One region of the Pseudomonas benzopyrenica genome, then DNA from elsewhere that is predicted to be linked to it. Evidence: predicted binding sites of a transcription regulator. Region 1 holds the regulator's gene; the other holds the start of a gene.
The links. Region 1 encodes FliA, which starts transcription of late flagellar genes. Its sites were predicted from a motif close to CTAAAGTTTNNNNNNNNNNNGCCGNTAA; they were not measured.
Positions count from the first base shown of each region.

Region 1 (5,208 bases):
GAGTTGCGCAAGACCCATGCGAAGATCGCCCAGGCCCATGCCGACCTCAGTATCCGTGCGCCGGGCGTCCCCTCGGCCGCGCCGAAGGACAAGCAGTTGCTCGGCGCCATCAGCGCCGCCGACAGCCGTCGCGAGCCGGTGATCGCGCCGCCGCGCGCCCCCCAGCCGGCCGCCGCCGCGCCTGCCGCCAGTGCCGCGCCGGAAGACCGGCGTGCCCTGGAAGCCATGCGCAGCGAGCTCAGCGGCCTGCGTGAACTGCTGGAAGTCCAGCTCGGCTCCATGGCCTGGACCCAGGTGCAGTCCACCCGTCCGCAGCAAGCTGGCCTCTGGCGTCGCCTGCAGCGCATGGGCCTGCCGGCCGATCTGGCCCGGCACCTGCTCGACAGCGTGGCCAAGATCCAGGATCCGCGCCATGCCTGGCGCATGCTGCTGGCCAACTTCGCCCAGCTGGCCAAGACCACCGACGCCAAGATCCTGGAGGAGGGCGGTGTCGTCGCCTTCGTCGGTCCGGCCGGCATGGGCAAGACCACCACCCTGGCCAAGCTCGCCGCCAATTACGTGCTCAAGTACGGCCCCCAGAGCCTGGCGCTGGTCAGCATGGACAGCTTCCGCATCGGTGCCCAGGAGCAGATCAAGACCCTGGGCCGCATCCTCGACGTACCGGTAACCCTGGTCGATCCGGGCCAGTCCCTGGCACAGGCCCTGGCCCCCCTGGCGCGCAAGCGCCTGGTGCTGATCGACACCGCGGGCATGCCCGCCAACGATCCGGCGCTCAAGGCGCAGCTCGAAGCCCTGGCCAACCGCCAGCTGAAGATTCGCAACTACCTGGTGCTGGGCGTCACCAGCCAGAGCCAGGTGCTCAAGGCGGCCTACCACAGCTATCGGCGCTGCGGCCTGAGCGGCTGCGTGCTGACCAAGCTGGACGAAGCCGCCAGCCTCGGCGAAGCCCTGGGCCTGGCCATCAGCCAGCGCCTGCCGGTGGCCTACATCGCCGACGGCCCGCGCATCCCGGACGACCTGCATCCGGCGCGCAGCCACCAGTTGGTAAGCCGCGCCGTGAGCCTGCAGGCACCCGAGGAGCCGAGCGAAGAAACCATGGCTGGCATGCTGGCCGGCCTGTATCAGAGCAATGCCCGCCGCGCCGGTTAGCGCAGACGAACGGTAGTGGTGCATCGCATGCCTGGGCACGCCAAATGCACTTGGTCTAAAGTGTGACGGATTTCAATCAAAGGTATCAGGCAATGGGTAGCATGCATCCCGTCCAAGTCATAGCGGTCACGGGCGGTAAAGGCGGTGTCGGCAAGACCAACGTGTCGGTCAACCTGGCCTTGGCCCTGGCCGATATCGGGCGGCGCGTCATGCTGCTCGACGCCGACCTGGGCCTTGCCAACATCGACGTTCTGCTCGGCCTGTCGCCCAAGCGCACCCTGGCCGACGTCATCTCCGGCGAGTGCGAGCTGCGCGACGTGCTGCTGCACGGCCCGGGCGGCATCCGCATCGTCCCGGCGGCCTCGGGCACCCAGGCGATGGTCAATCTGACGCCGGCCCAGCACGCGGGCCTGATCCAGGCCTTCAGCGACATTAGCGAGAACCTCGACGTGCTCATCGTCGATACCGCTGCCGGCATCGGCGATCAGGTGGTCAGCTTCGTTCGCGCCGCCCAGGAAGTCCTGGTGGTGGTGTGCGACGAACCCACCTCCATCACCGACGCCTACGCCCTGATCAAGCTGCTCAATCGCGACCATGGCGTCACCCGGTTCCGGGTTCTGGCGAACATGGCGCTGACGCCCCAGGAAGGTCGCAATCTCTTTGCTAAGCTGACCAAGGTGACCGACAGATTCCTGGATGTCGCCCTGCAATACGTGGGCGCCATTCCGTTCGATGAGGCGGTGCGCAAAGCCGTGCAGAAGCAGCGCCCCGTGTTTGAAGCCTTTCCGCGTGCCAAGGCCTCGCTGGCCTTTCGTGCGGTGGCCCAGAAAGTCGATGGCTGGCCGCTGCCTGCCAATCCGCGCGGCCATCTCGAGTTCTTTGTCGAGCGCCTTGTGCAACCAGCCATCGGTACCCACGCATGACAGCATCCAGCGGGCTTCGCATGTACAGCAAAACCTCGGAACGTACCCAGCAGGAGCAACTCATCAACCGCTATGCGCCGTTGGTGAAACGCATCGCCTACCACCTCCTGGCGCGTCTGCCGGCCAGCGTGCAGGTCGAAGACCTGATGCAGGCTGGCATGATTGGGCTGCTGGAGGCCTCACGCAAATATGACGCCGGCAAGGGCGCCAGCTTCGAGACCTACGCCGGCATCCGCATCCGCGGCGCCATGCTCGACGAGGTGCGCAAGGGTGACTGGGCGCCGCGCTCGGTGCATCGCAACACGCGCATGGTCACCGACGCCATTCGTGCAGTGGAAGCGCGGACGGGTCGCGACGCTAAAGATTCCGAGGTCGCGGCCGAACTTAAATTGAGTCTGGATGAGTACTACGGCATCCTTGGCGACACCATGGGGAGTCGCCTGTTCAGTTTCGACGACCTCATGGAGGGTGGTGAGCATGGGCTCGAGGAGAGCGGTTCGCATGAACTCGAACCCGGTCGCGGTCTGGAAGATCAGCGCTTCCGCAAGGCCCTGGCCGACGCCATCGCCAATCTTCCGGAGCGTGAACGTCTGGTGCTCTCGCTGTATTACGACGAGGAACTCAACCTCAAGGAAATCGGCGAGGTGCTGGGCGTGAGCGAGTCACGCGTCTGCCAGCTTCACAGTCAATGCGCGGCACGCCTGCGGGCGCGGCTGGCGGAATGGCGTTCGCGTTAACCGGCTGGTACTCAGGCTACTACGATTGCTTAGACGCGCCTCATGGCGTGTGTGCGGATTAGGACGGAGGTCGACTTGGACAAGAACATGAAAATCCTCATCGTGGACGATTTTTCCACGATGAGACGCATCATCAAGAATTTGCTGCGCGATCTGGGATTCACCAATACCGCCGAAGCAGACGACGGCAACACCGCACTGCCGATGTTGCAGAGCGGCAACTTCGATTTTCTCGTCACCGACTGGAACATGCCTGGCATGACCGGCATTGACCTGCTGCGTCAGGTCCGCGCCGACGCGCGGCTGAAAACCCTGCCGGTGCTGATGGTGACCGCCGAAGCCAAGCGCGAGCAGATCATCGAGGCCGCTCAGGCCGGCGTGAACGGCTATGTGGTCAAGCCTTTCACCGCCCAGGTGCTGAAAGAAAAGATCGACAAGATCTTCGAGCGGGTGAACGGCTGAAGAAAGCCGCGGGGACGTTATGGATCAGCTTGGCTCCAACAGCTTCAGCGACTTCGAGTCGAATCTCAAACAGCACGCCCAAGAGTTGGTGAAATGCCTGGAAAGCGGCGATTTCACCCAGGCCGTGCATGTCATCAACGAGCTCAATCAACTGCGTGACCGGGGGCTCTACCAGGAAGTCGGCAAGCTGACCCGCGAATTGCACAACGCCATCGTCAACTTCGAGATCGATCCGCGCGGCATGGCCGGCGAAGAGGTCTCCCAGATCAGCGATGCCACCGATCGTCTCTCCTACGTGGTGAAGATGACCGAGAACGCCGCCAACCGGACCATGGATCTGGTGGAGGAGAGTGCCCCGCTGGTAGGCAACTTCGGTGACGAAGCCCGTGCCGTGCATGCCGACTGGAAGAAGTTCATGCGCCGGGAAATGGGCGCGGACGAATTCCGCGAGTTGGCCAAGCGCGTCGATGCCTTCCTCAGCCACAGCGAGAGCAGCGCCGAACAACTGTCGTCCAAGCTCAACGACATCCTCCTGGCGCAGGATTACCAGGACCTCACCGGTCAGGTGATCAAACGCGTGGTCAACCTCGTCGGGCAGATCGAGAAAGACCTCGTCAAGCTGGTGATGATGGCCAGCCAGGTCGATCGCTATACCGGCTTCAGTCACGATCACACCGCGCTGATCGAACAGAATCGAAAAGAAAAGACGATGAAGGGTGAAGGTCCGCAGATTCATGCCGATAAGCGTGAAGACGTCGTGGCCGCTCAGGTCGACGTCGACGATCTTCTATCCAGTCTGGGCTTCTGACCCAGACCCTCTTGGGGAGTGCAGGAATGAGCTTCGACGCCGATGAAGAAATCCTCCAGGATTTCCTGGTAGAGGCCGGCGAGATTCTCGAACAGTTGTCCGAACAATTGGTCGAGCTGGAAAGCCGCCCGGATGACATGGATCTGCTGAACGCCATTTTCCGTGGCTTCCATACCGTAAAGGGCGGTGCCGGTTTCCTGCAGCTCCATACCCTGGTCGAGTGCTGCCATATCGCGGAAAACGTATTCGACATCCTGCGCAAGGGCGAACGCCGCGTGGATGCCGAGCTGATGGATGTGGTGCTGCAGGCACTGGATTCCGTCAACGAGATGTTCGGTCAAGTCCGTGAACGCGAAGAGCCGACCCCGGCCTCGCCTGAATTGCTGGCGGCCCTGGCCCGCCTGGCCGAGCCCGCTGGCAGCGAGCCGGCGCCGGTCCCGGCTGCGCCCGTGACTGCCACCCCGGTCGTGGCCGCAGCGCCCGCGCCGACCGCCCCGGCGGCCGCCGAGCCGGAGCTGAGCGATGCCGATTTCCAGAATCTGCTCGATGCCCTGGGCAGCGAGCCGAGCGCGGCAGCGGCAACGCCTGCGGCCGCCAGTGGCGACGACATCACCGATGACGAATTCGAGGCCCTGCTCGATCAGTTGCATGGCAAGGGCAAGTTCAACGAGGCACCGGCCACCGCGCCGGTTGTCGCTGCGGCTCCTGCCGTGGCTGCGGCTGGTGGCGACGACATCACCGACGACGAATTCGAGGCCCTGCTCGACGAATTGCACGGCAAGGGCAAGTTCGTCGCGGACGAGGCCGCGGCACCGGTTGTAGCAGCGCCTGCTGCGGCGGCTCCAGCCGCCGCGACGGGTGGTGACGAGATCACCGACGACGAATTCGAATCCCTGCTCGACGAATTGCACGGCAAGGGCAAGTTCAGTGGTCCTGCTGTAGCCGCTGAGTCCGTGGCTGCGCCCGTTGCGGCAGCGCCGGCGCCCGTCGCCGCGCCTCAGCCCGCGCCGGCACCCGCACCGAAGCCGACGCCGGTCGCCGAGGCCGCGGCGCCCAAGCCTGCGGTGGCGGCAGCGCCTGCCGAGCGTCCCACCAGCGAGGCGGAGACCACCGTGCGGGTCGATACCGC
Region 1 covers NZ_CP145723.1:3,339,206-3,344,413, reverse strand. The annotation lists gene flhF (flagellar biosynthesis protein FlhF) at 1-1,149, shown strand, start outside; gene fleN (flagellar synthesis regulator FleN) at 1,242-2,072, shown strand; gene fliA (RNA polymerase sigma factor FliA) at 2,069-2,809, shown strand; gene V6W80_RS15800 (chemotaxis response regulator CheY) at 2,897-3,271, shown strand; gene V6W80_RS15795 (protein phosphatase CheZ) at 3,291-4,079, shown strand; gene V6W80_RS15790 (chemotaxis protein CheA) at 4,106-5,208, shown strand, end outside.

Region 2 (5,208 bases), 1.5 Mb from region 1:
AGGGCGCCTTTGCCGAGATGGCCAGCGGTATCAACGCGCTGGTCGACAGTCATATCCAGGTCAAGAAGAAGGCCATGGCCTGCGTCAAGGCCTTTGGCGAGGGCGACCTGACGGCGCCGCTGGAGGCCTTCCCGGGCAAGAAAGCCTTCATCAACGCCCACATCGAGCAGCTGCGGGGCAATCTGCAGGGGTTGATGGCGGAGATGCAGCGGATGTCCCAAGAGCATGATGCCGGCGACATCGACGTCAGTATCGACGCCGAACGCTTCCAGGGCTCCTATCGCGAAATCGCCGCTGGCATCAATGCCATGGTCGCCGGTCATATCGCGGTGAAGAAGAAGGCCATGGCCTGCATCAAGGCCTTCGGCGAAGGCGATCTCTCGGCGCCGCTGGAGCGCTTCCCCGGCAAGAAGGCCTTCATCAACGACAACGTCGAACAGGTTCGGATCAATATCCAGCGTCTGATCGATGACGCCCAGCACCTCAGCGAGGCGGCCATGGCCGGTCGCCTCGATACGCGCGCCGATGTCAGCCTGCATCAGGGCGATTTCCGTCGAATCGTCGCTGGCATCAACGGTACCTTGGACGCCATTGTCGCCCCGGTGAACGAGGCCATGGGCGTGATGGCCAGGCTAGCGGAGGGGGATCTGAGTCGTACCGTTCAGGGCGACTACCAGGGCCAGTTGCTGGAGCTGAAGAATTCCATCAACGGCACCGTCGACAAGCTCAACCAGATCATCGGAGAGGTGCGGTTGTCGGCCGATGCCCTGGCGAGTGCCTCGGAGGAGATCTCCGCCACCGCTCAGAGCATGAGCCAGGCCAGCACCGAGCAGGCGGCATCCGTGGAAGAAGCCAGTGCCAGCATCGAAGAGATGTCGGCGTCCATCGCGCAGAATTCGGAAAATGCGAAGGTTACCGACGGCATGGCCGGTAAGGCGGCCCAGGAGGCGCAAGAGGGTGGTGCTGCGGTCCGTGATACCACCGTGGCGATGAAGACCATCGCCGACCGGATCGGTATTGTCGACGACATCGCCTACCAGACCAATCTGCTGGCGCTCAACGCGGCCATCGAGGCGGCGCGGGCCGGGGAGCACGGTCGTGGCTTCGCGGTGGTGGCCGCCGAGGTGCGCAAGTTGGCCGAGCGCAGCCAGGTGGCGGCCCAGGAAATTGGTGCCGTGGCCAAGAACAGCGTGGCCTTGGCCGAACGCGCCGGCACCCTGCTGGATCAGATCGTCCCTTCCATCACCAAGACCTCGGGCCTGGTACAGGAGATCGCCGCGGCCAGCGACGAACAGAGCGGCGGGGCAGGGCAGATCAACGCTGCCATGCTGCAACTCAATCAGATCACCCAGCAGAATGCCTCGGCGTCGGAAGAGCTGGCGGCCACGGCCGAAGAGATGAGCGGCCAGGCCGAACAGCTGCAACGACTCATGAACTTCTTCCATACCGGAAAGGGGCGCGCCATGCGCGATCTGGATCGCGCGCTGGAACACGTCCGGCCGTCGTTGCCGAGGTCCCATCATCCGCTAGCGTCCGGTCGTGGCGAGACGGCGAACGCTCGCTTTCCAGAAGGTTTCACACGCTTCGGTGAATAGCGCCTAGGCGCCATGCCGTGGCCTGGCTGAACAGCCATCGGCTGGCGCCGCTGCGCCGGCTGACGCGCCCCTTGGCGGTAATGCCACCGATTGATCGGCTGGCTAGGTCGCCGTGCTAACCGAATGGACGGCTGCGGACCAGGGGTAACGCTTCGTTTCCTTGTGGAAAGGAAGTGGCACACACGCCAGCCAGGCTAGGCCTTGGTATTGCTGAGTCGCGCTGCAAAGGCCCTGTCGAGCAACGGATGAGGCGCATTCCAGAGCGGACACGCGGTAAGTGCTAGATAGCAGAACGGTTAAAGAAGGCCAGGGCTAGGCCGAAGAACTAGGCAGTAACCATTAGGAAGTCATTCCATGCTGAACAAGATGCGTGTTTCGACCAAATTGATGCTGGGCTTCGGCGCCGCCATCCTCATGCTGCTGCTGACCATCGGCGTGGCGCTGCTGAACATGGGGACGATGAGGGACGCCGCTGACTCCATGTCGCAGTATCGCTTTCCCATGACGGTGCAGGCCAACACCCTGGCCCGCAACACCCTGGATTCCGGCCGCCAGATGCGTAACCTGCTGCTGCAGGACGGCGCTGACCAGCGTGCCAAGACCCTCGACGAGATCAAGCGGATTCGCACCGAGAACGGCGACATCCTCACCGACCTGGGCAAGAAGATCCAGAGCGACGAAGGCAAGCAGAAGCTCAAGGCCGTGCTGGAAAGCCGCCAGCGCCTGCAGGACAAGTACAGCGAATTCTTCCGCCTGCTGGACGTCGACCATGGGCAGGCGCGTGACTATCTGCTCAACGTCTTCGCCCCCAACAACAACGAGCTGGTCACCGCGGTCAATCAGCTCAATGACCTCCAGGCCCAGCGCATGATCGAGTCCGGCGAAGCCGCGACCGCCGCCTATGTGGACGCCCGCAACCTGATGATCGTCCTGGGTGCCGTGGCGCTGCTGATGTCGGTCGCCATGGGCTACCTGATCGCCCGCAGCCTCATCCGCCAGCTGGGCGGCGAGCCGGCCTATGCCGCCGATGTGGTCAGTCGGGTCGCCCGCGGCGATCTGAGCGTCGTGGTGGAGACCCGCGAGGGCGATACCACCAGCATGCTGGCGGCCATCCGCGGCATGACCGAACGCCTCGGGCAGATCATCGGCGAGGTACGCGGCAACGCCGATTCCCTGGCCAGTGCCTCCGAAGAGGTCTCGGCCACCGCCCAGAGCATGAGCCAGGCCAGCACCGAGCAGGCTGCCTCGGTCGAGGAGACCAGTGCCAGCATCGAGCAGATGTCGGCCTCCATCGCCCAGAACACCGAGAACGCCCGGGTCACCGACGGCATGGCCGGCAAGGCCGCGCGGGAAGCGGGCGAGGGTGGCGAGGCGGTGCGCGATACCCTGGTGGCGATGAAGACCATCGCCGACAAGATCGGCATCGTCGACGCCATCGCCTACCAGACCAACTTGCTGGCGCTCAACGCCGCCATCGAAGCGGCCCGCGCCGGCGAGCACGGCAAGGGCTTCGCGGTGGTGGCGGCCGAGGTGCGCAAGCTGGCCGAACGCAGCCAGGTGGCCGCCCAGGAGATCGGTGAGGTCGCCAAGAACAGCGTCGCCCTGGCCGAGCGTGCCGGTACTCTGCTCAGCGAGATGGTCCCCTCGATCAACAAGACCTCGGATCTGGTGCAGGAGATCACCGCTGCTTCCGAAGAGCAGAGCGCCGGGGTCGATCAGATCAACAGCGCCATGCTGCAACTGAGCCAGCTCACCCAGCAGAACGCCTCGGCGTCGGAAGAGCTGGCGGCCACCTCAGAGGAGATGAGCGGCCAGGCCGAGCAACTGCAGCAACTGATGGAATTCTTCACCCTGGGCAATGCCCTGCCGGGCGTCAACGCGGGCCTGTCCCCGAATACCGGCTCGAGCCAGGGCAAGGCCAAGCGCAAGGCATCCGCCTTCCGCTCCGCGCCCTTGACCGTTGCCACCCGGGGCAAGGCCCCGGTCGGCTTCGCCCACTTCGAGGAGAGTGTCTGATGAGTAGTGCAGATCTGCCCCGGCAATTTCTTACCTTCCAGCTGGGCGGCGACATGTACGCGGTGGGCACCGGTTGCGTGCGCGAGATCATCGAGTACGGCGCGGTGACCAGCGTACCCATGCTGCCGCCATCGATCCGTGGGGTGATCAACCTGCGCGGCGCCGCGGTACCGGTGATGGACCTCGGCGTGCGTTTTCATGGCCAGCCCACCGAGGTGACCCGGCGCAGCTGCATCGTGGTGCTGGAGGTGCAGGGCGGGCAGCGCACCCAGGTGCTGGGGGTGGTGGTGGATGCCGTCAGCGAGGTGCTGGAAATCGGCGCGGATGCCATCGAGCCGGCGCCGGATTTCGGCGCTCGGGTGCGCACCGATTTCATCCTCGGCATGGCCAAGCAGGGCGACGGCTTCGTCATCCTGCTCAACATCGAGCGCGTGCTCGGTGAGGACGACTACCAGCAGCTCGCTGCCATTCCGGCTGCCTGAGCATGAGCGTGTCCGAGGCCCTCGCGCTCACCGATGCCGAGTTCCAGCAATTCCGCTCCCTCATCTTCAAGGTCGCGGGCATCAGCATGTCCGATGCCAAGAAGCCGCTGGTGGGTGGACGGCTGGCCAAGCGCATCCGCCTGCGCCAGCTGCCCAGCTACGGCGCCTACTTCCGCCTGATCCAACAGGATCGGGGGGAATTCCAGATGGCGGTGGATCTGCTCACTACCAACGAGACCTATTTTTTCCGCGAGCCGAAGCATTTCGACTTCCTGCGCAACCAGGTGCTGCCGAACTGGAAGGGCAGCCAGCCGTTTCGCCTGTGGAGCGGTGCCTGTTCCTCCGGCGAAGAGCCCTACACCCTGGCCATGACCCTGGCCGAAGGTCTCGGTGACAAGCCCTGGGAGATGCTCGCCTCTGACCTCAGCACGCGCGTGCTGGAGAAGGCCCGCCTGGGTCAGTATCCGTTGGAGGAGGCCGAGGGCATTCCCGCGGCGCTGCTGCGGCGTTACTGCTTCAAGGGCGTGGGTAACAACGCCGGCATCTTCCTGGTCGATCCGGCACTGGCGGCGCGCATCTCCTTCATGCAGATCAACCTCAATACCCGGTTGCCGGAGGTGGGCAAATTCGACGTCATCTTTCTGCGTAACGTGATGATCTATTTCGATCTGCCCACCAAGCGCCAGGTCGTCGAACGGCTGGTCCGCCATCTGCGTCCGGGTGGCTATTTCTTCATCAGCCATTCGGAAACCCTCAATGGCGTGACCGAGGCCTTGCGCATGGTGTCGCCTTCCATCTATCAGCGGCCGATCTGAGCACCGTGGCGGTGGGCGAACGCTTCCTCACCCCCGGCGACTGGTATTTCGGTCGTGGCGATCTGCAACTGCGGACGGTACTGGGCTCTTGCGTGTCCTTCGTCTTCTGGCACCCGGGTGATCGGTTGGGGGGCATGACCCACTCCCTGCTGCCCAGTCGGCTGGGTGGCGCCAAGACCACCCGGCGCGACGGCCATTACATCGACGATGCCCTCTATCTGATCCTCAGGGCCATGGCGCGCCATGGCAGCGATCCACGCGGGTATCGCATTCACCTCTATGGCGGTGGCTCCATGTTCC
Region 2 covers NZ_CP145723.1:1,858,091-1,863,298, forward strand. The annotation lists gene V6W80_RS24035 (methyl-accepting chemotaxis protein) at 1-1,595, shown strand, start outside; gene V6W80_RS08650 (methyl-accepting chemotaxis protein) at 1,950-3,611, shown strand; gene V6W80_RS08655 (chemotaxis protein CheW) at 3,611-4,093, shown strand; gene V6W80_RS08660 (CheR family methyltransferase) at 4,096-4,908, shown strand; gene V6W80_RS08665 (chemotaxis protein CheD) at 4,920-5,208, shown strand, end outside.
Region 2: the regulator FliA is predicted to act here: its motif matches at 1,892-1,919, upstream of V6W80_RS08650 (methyl-accepting chemotaxis protein).